2 linked regions of the Aeoliella mucimassa genome follow. The protein of the gene in region 2 binds, or shares a complex with, the protein of the main gene of each other region. Links are inferred from orthologs where the notes say so. Each region holds a gene or a part of one and is shown on either strand. Other genes may lie near its edges. The genes, in order: Pan181_RS15760 and Pan181_RS11740.

Region 1 (3,215 bases), 1.1 Mb from region 2 along the record:
ACTTGGAGCAAGTCGAGACGACGTCAGATGGGGTCCATTTGGACCAGAATTGCTCCTCGGAACGGGAACTTTGTCGTGACCAAGAAAGAGATTGTGAAGACCATCTCCGAGGAGATAGGCTTGACCCAGCTCAAGACGAAGGAGATCGTCCAAAAGACGTTCGACGCTATCGTCGAGACGCTAGTCGAAGACCACCGAATCGAGCTTCGCAACTTTGGAGTGTTCGAGGTCAAGAAGCGTGCAGCGCGTAAGGCCCGCAACCCGCGGACCGGCGATAAGGTGGACGTGCCCGAGAAGTTCGTGGTAACGTTCAAACCAGGCAAGGAGATGGAAGCTCGTGTTCGCGAGCTGGAGCTCCAAGCCCAAGCCGAACGCGAAGCTCGCGAGCGGGCGGAAGCGGCCAGGTTAAACGGTTCGGCGGGTTATCCACCACCGTCGCCTGAGCAGATGCCAAGTTCAAGCGAGCAAACGAGTTAGATACAGCTACTTTTCCCAAAGGGGTCTTCGCGACTCCCACCAACTTATCGCTAGGTAACGCAGGCAAATCGCCGCAACTCGTTTACCAAACTAGATTTAAGCCAAGCGGTCCCCGCAGGATACGGGGAGCACTCACGATCCCCGATCGATTCGGTATCCGCCGGACGTCGGCGGTTACTCAAGGAGGAGTACCAGTCCCATGCGTAAGTGGTTATTGACGGGCCTCGTGGCCTGTGTGCTCTCGTCGAACGTAGGCTGCCTGATTCCCATGTACTCGGCCGATCCGGCCCGTCGTGCTCGGCAGTTGATTTTCACCTCCGAGGACTTGAGCGCAGTGCTCGATGAATGGGAGCGAATCTGGTTCCTCGATCAACCGAGCCATCTCAGAACTCATCCAACCCACGGCGGCGTGATCTAAGCTGCCAGGGCGTAAGAACTTCCAGCGAGCTGCTGCCGGCGCGAGATGCCCCTCGATGGGCGTCTCGCAAGCCGGGGGCGGGTGGGGTACATTGCTAGTTTGCCCCTCCGCTATTGCTGCTCACTTAGGGATATTGCGACCGTGGATTTATCCGTCACGCTTGGCCGTCTTCGGCTGCCTAATCCCGTGCTCGTCGCTTCGGGGACGTTCGGCTATGCACGCGAAATGCAGGGTCTGGTTGACCTCGGTCGACTAGGCGGTATCCTGCCGAAGACCATTACCAAGCTGCCAAGACCTGGCAATGCGCCGTGGCGTACGGTCGAAACCGCGGCCGGCATGCTCAATTCGATTGGCTTGGACAACGATGGCATCGACTCGTTTCTCGAGAAGCTGATGCCGTACTTGGCGTCGTTGGACGTGCCGATCATCGTAAGCATCGCCGGCCGGTCGGCGGACGAGTTCGTCGAACTCGCCAAACAGCTCGACGGTGCCGCAGGTGTAGCTGCGGTAGAGCTGAACATCTCCTGCCCCAACGTCTCGGGCGGGGTCGATTTTGGTACCGACCCGGCCATGTGCGAAGACCTGGTGCGGCGGGTTCGCGAGGCAGTGTCGCTGCCGATCCTGGCGAAGCTCACACCGAACGTCACCCGCATTGCCGACATGGCCAAGGCCGCCTCGGCCGGTGGAGCCGACGCCCTGTCGCTCATCAACACCTGCCTGGGCATGGCGATCGACTGGCGTCGCAAGAAACCGATTCTCGGCAACGTGATGGGTGGCCTCAGCGGCCCTGCCATCAAGCCGATCGCCCTGCGTTGCGTCTACCAGGCTCGCCAGGCGTGCGACACCCCGATCATCGGCATCGGCGGCATCGCGACCATCGACGACGTCATGGAATTCCTCGTAGCCGGCGCGTCGGCCGTGCAGCTCGGCACCGTGAACTTCTACCACCCCACCGCGTCTATGGAAGTACTCGACGCACTTCCGGGGGCACTCGAGGAGTTGGGAGCGAGCAGTGTTGCCGAGGTATCAGGATCTCTGCAGGTGTAAATGAAGGATCGTTGCCATTGTTGTTCCCAAACCGACGAGTTACGTCTCGTCGGGAGAAGTGAAAGAGCGATTAATCCGACGAGGCGTAGCTCGTCGGGTATCGGTGTTCTCAGAACTATACCCTCATTAAATCCATAAAACTCTAGCCCCTTCGAACCATGCGCGTACTTTCCGGAATCCAACCGACCGGCCCGTTTCACTGGGGCAACTATTTTGGTGCCATCCAGCAATACATCGAACTACAGGACGTTGCCGACGAAGCCTATTACTTCATCGCGAACCTGCACGCGCTCACGACGGTTCGCGACAAGGACCTGTTGAAGCAGTACACGCTCAACGGAGCGATCGACCTGCTCGCGTTGGGCTTGAATCCTGAGAAGGCAGTGCTGTTCATACAGAGCGACGTGCCAGAGGTTAGCGAACTCTGCTGGCTGCTCATGACCGGCACGCCGATGGGGCTGTTGGAGCGGTGCGTCAGCTACAAGGATAAGCTGGCCAAGGGACTCAAGGCCGATGCGGGGCTGTTTGCCTATCCCGTGCTGCAAGCGGCCGACATCCTGGCCTACGATGCCGACATCGTTCCGGTGGGCGAAGACCAACTGCAGCACATCGAAGTGTGCCGCGACATCGCTGGCTCGTTCAATCATCACTTCGGCGAAACGTTCGTGATGCCCAAGGGCAAGGTGCTCGACCAAAGCGCCCGCGTGCCTGGCACCGACGGCGAAAAGATGAGCAAGAGCTATGGCAACACGCTTGCAGTGTTCGACGACGCCAAGAAGCAACGCAAGCAGATCATGCGCATCCAGACCGATAGCCGCCCGATGGACGAGGCCAAGGAGCCCGATGGCGACGTGCTGTACGACTTGTACAAGCTGGTGGCCACCGAAGACGAGGTCGCAGCGATGGCGGCCACCTACCGGGCGGGCGGGTTCGGTTATGGCGAAATCAAAAAGGCACTGGCCGAAGCCTCGGAACGGTACTGGGCCGAAGTCCGTGAGCGCCGCGAAGAGTATGCTGCCAAGCCCGAAGTGGTCCGCGAAATCCTGGCCGCTGGTGCCGAGAAAGCCCGGGCGAAAGCCAGCGTGGTACTCAAACGGGCGCAAGACGCCTGCGGGGTGATCGGTTACTAATTGCTGACTACTTTCGACGCCTCTTACCTTGTGATCATATAAGCTTTTCATTCACCCATCCCACGATTCGACCCCCGCCATGCAATTCCGTACTCGCGCCATCCACGTTGGTAATGAACCTTGTCCCGAAACGGGAGCCGTTG
Region 2 (3,182 bases):
GCAACTGCGGCCATCAAGGCCAGCCCTGCAGGACCGCATCATGACGAGCCACAAACGCCCGCCGAGCCGGAAGAGACGCCGGAGAGTCGCGAGCAGGACCTGCTTGACCGCATCCGCTTGTATCCCGCGGAGCTGAGCCATTACAAGGACCTGGCCGACCTCTATAACTCGGTCGACCGCCTGAAGGATGCCGAGCGGGTGCTCACGAAGGCGCTGACCGTTTCGCCGGGCGACCTCGATACTCGCGAACGATTGGAAGACACTCGGCTTCGCCGGATGCGGCAGCAGGTCGACGTGGCCAACCGCCGAGCAACGGACGAACCCTCGCCCGAATCGAAGGCGCTGGCCAAGAAGATGCTCGCCCAGGCAAACCAGGTAGAGCTGGAAGTGTATGCCGCCCGGGCGGAGCGGAATCCGGCAAATCTGAACTATCAATTCGAACTCGCAATGCGATTGAAGCGGGCGGGTAAGTTTCGCGAGGCGATCAAGTCGTTCCAGGTGGCCCGCGAGGACACCCGGCGGCTTTCCGATACTCAGCTGCATCTCGGGGAATGCTTCCAGAAAATCGAGCAATTTCGCCTGGCGATGTCGAGCTACGAGGCCGCGGTACAGGCGGCTGGCGACGCGAATCCCGAGCAGCTGAAGCTGGCCCGCTACCGTGCGGGGGTGCTGGCGATGGGGATGGGAGAGCTCGAAAAGGCCGAAAAACACCTTACCGAGATCGCCGCGGCCGATTTTAGCTACCGAGATGTGGCTGACCGGCTGGACAAACTCAGCCAAATGCGAAATACTTAGCGATTCCCCGCGTTTGGAATGCGGGAACTATAGCTGCCTCCTTTCGGTTGCTGCCGCCCCCAAAACCGGCTGGGCGAGCACAGGCCTGGAGAGGGGGTTCTACGAACATTCAAGAGTTTCAACGGTTAACTGAACATGCCTAATTCTGAAAGTGCCAAGAAGCGTCTTCGCCAGAACATTGCTCGCAATGCCCACAATCGTGCCGTGAAGTCGCACGTCCGTGGCCAGATTCGCAAGGTTCGCGAGATGATCGCCACCGGCAACGTGGTGGATAGCGAAGCTGCTTTCCGCGTAGCGACCAAGAAGCTCGACCAAGCTGCTGCCAAGAAGGTGATCCACGCCAACGTAGCCGCTCGCACGAAGAGCCGCCTGTCGAAGGCCATCAAGGCAATCAAGTAAGGTCGTTTGCACCTCGCTTCGGACTCACGCAGCCGGTTCCGCTGCGCGATAGCCGACGAGCTACCTTTCGTCTCCTTTATTCTTAGGCGACGAGGCGTAGCTCGTCGGCTGTTTGTGTTTAGTGTGTTGGAATCAATCTACTTGCCGCAGTGCGGCCGAGTGCAAAGTGGCCGAGCGCGAGCGCCTCGCTAGGGTTACCACTCAATCGAGCAGCCGTCGAACACCGGGCCTTCGACACACGTGCGACGATAGTCCCAGGTGCCATCTTCCTGACGCACCTTGGCGACGCAGCTAAAGCAGATACCGATGCCACAGGCCATCGGCGTTTCGAGCGATACCAGGCAAGGCGTTTCCGCGGCCTGGCAGATTTCGGCCACACGCTCCATCATCACTTCCGGGCCGCAGCAGGCGACCTGCACTCGCTGGCCAGCCGACTCGGCGAGTGCTTGCTCGAGCAACTCAGTAACGAACCCGTGATGGCCGATGCTGCCGTCGTCGCTGGCGATGCGGAGGTCGATGCCAGCGGAGCGAAAGTCGGTTTCGCCGGCCACCAGATCAAGCGAGCGAACTCCATAGAGCAGCGTCACTTTGTCGGGAGCCGACACGGTACGCGGCGGCGAGCCATACCCGCGGATCCCCAGGTGCTCCTTACCGAGCGCGAGCATCGGGGTCTGTCCGATGCCGCCGGCGACCATCAACAGGTGATCGCACTCGGGAATCGTGAATCCGTTGCCAAGTGGGCCCCATACGTCGAGCATCTGGCCCGGCTGGTACTGCGACAAGCGCGAGGTCATTTTGCCGATCACCAGGTACACCACGTCGACGTAGGTGGGCCGGCCCTCCGAGTCGTCCACCGTGTCGTACATGGCAAACGCCCGGCCAAGCAGCGGATCGCCCGAACCGGTGAGTCGCAGCATGAGAAACTGCCCTGGCACCACGGTTTCGGCAATCTGCGGGCATTCGAACCGTACGCGATACGTCCGCGAGGCGAGCTGCACGTTCTCCACAACGGGCACCGTCAGGGCGTTGGCTTCCAGAGCAAATGGCATGTTGGTCGAAGTGGGCTAGGAGGGAAAATCGATGGCTTTGGGCACTGCAGGGCAGCACCGGCGATGGTCTACAGTTTGGCCGCTTTGCGGAGGTCGCGAACTTCGGCCGCGGTGAGTCTACGATACGCCCCGGGTGGCATCTCTGCCAGCCGCACTGGGCCGACCGCAATGCGGACCAGCCGCTGCACTTTGTGGCCCACTTTGGCCAGCATGCGTCGAATCTCGCGGTTGCGACCTTCGTCGAGCACGATCTCGAGTACGGTCGACTGCTTGCGGCTGCTCTTGATCTTGGCCCGCACCACCTTCACCTTGCCTTCGGCAAAGTAAACGCCTTTGCGGAGCTGATCGAGCACCTCGCGATCGGGCACGCCGGCCACCTGCACGTTGTAGGTTTTCTCGACCCCATGACTGGGATGGGTCAGCCGGTTGGCCATTTCGCCATCGTTGGTGACGAGAATCAGCCCTTCGCTGGCCATGTCGAGTCGACCGACGTTGTAGAGTCGCCCCAAGCTCGGCGGCAACAGGTCGATCACCCGCTGGCGCCCCGACGGGTCGTTGGCGGTCGACACCACTCCGGTTGGCTTGTTCACTGCGTAGTAGGCCAGGCGTGGCTTGGGAAGCGGTTCGCCGTCGACGTGAATCGTTTGCGTGGAGGGATCGACCCGGGTACCGAGTTCGGCGACCACCTGACCATCGACCTGCACGCGACCTTCGAGAATCAGCTCCTCGCACTCCCGGCGACTCGCCAGACCGGCTGCGGCGAGCACCTTCTGCAGTCGATCGCCCGGCAAATCGCTCGCCGGCTGCGGGGTACGCTTCCGCTTGGGTGGGCGTGGCTTCTTCGGTGCGCCGGACTTCAGGCCGGGCCCCGACTTGCCGGCCGGCTTCGATTTACCGCCCGGCCCCGGTTTGCTGGCTGGTCCAGATTTGCTGCCAGCA

Evidence for each region.
Region 1: the proteins of Pan181_RS11740 (region 2) and Pan181_RS15760 are in contact, whole or in part, in a crystal structure (PDB 5UE9), measured with the Lactococcus lactis proteins. The link is inferred for Aeoliella mucimassa from one-to-one orthologs. Residues at the interface, in WP_023189152.1 of Lactococcus lactis: Leu4, Gln5, Ala47, Ser48, Met49, Leu50, Leu51, Arg52, Arg53, Met95, Leu98, Arg223, Met224, Ala225, Cys226, Ile228, Gly229, Ala230, Cys231, Tyr232, Ala233, Val235, Glu236, His237, Asn243, His244, Ala245, Lys247, Glu250; in WP_025017116.1 of Lactococcus lactis: Gly25, Phe27, Phe29, Glu32, Tyr33, Lys35, Tyr36, Lys48, Phe56, Thr60, Pro61, Arg62, Val63, Ala64, Glu65, Thr66, Ala67, Ser68, Gly69, Met70, Ile74, Gln77, Pro223, Glu251, Phe274, Ala275, Pro277, Phe278.

The regions. Positions count from the first base shown.
Region 1 is NZ_CP036278.1:4,046,338-4,049,552, reverse strand. What follows is about bases 91-2,989. They hold Pan181_RS15760 (dihydroorotate dehydrogenase), read left to right. Parts: upstream 91-1,036; coding sequence 1,037-1,942; downstream 1,943-2,989. Other genes in these bases: trpS (tryptophan--tRNA ligase), read left to right, coding at 2,101-2,989; Pan181_RS15765 (hypothetical protein), read left to right, coding at 677-895; Pan181_RS15770 (HU family DNA-binding protein), read left to right, coding at 91-477. Outside these bases: more of Pan181_RS15770, read left to right, coding at 76-90; more of trpS, read left to right, coding at 2,990-3,072; Pan181_RS15750 (trans-sulfuration enzyme family protein), read left to right, coding at 3,152-3,215.
Region 2 is NZ_CP036278.1:2,930,382-2,933,563, forward strand. The notes cover bases 317-3,182. They hold Pan181_RS11740 (dihydroorotate dehydrogenase electron transfer subunit), read right to left. Parts: upstream 2,244-3,182; coding sequence 1,389-2,243; downstream 317-1,388. Other genes in these bases: Pan181_RS11730 (tetratricopeptide repeat protein), read left to right, coding at 317-795; rpsT (30S ribosomal protein S20), read left to right, coding at 931-1,194; Pan181_RS11745 (pseudouridine synthase), read right to left, coding at 2,312-3,182. Outside these bases: more of Pan181_RS11730, read left to right, coding at 1-316.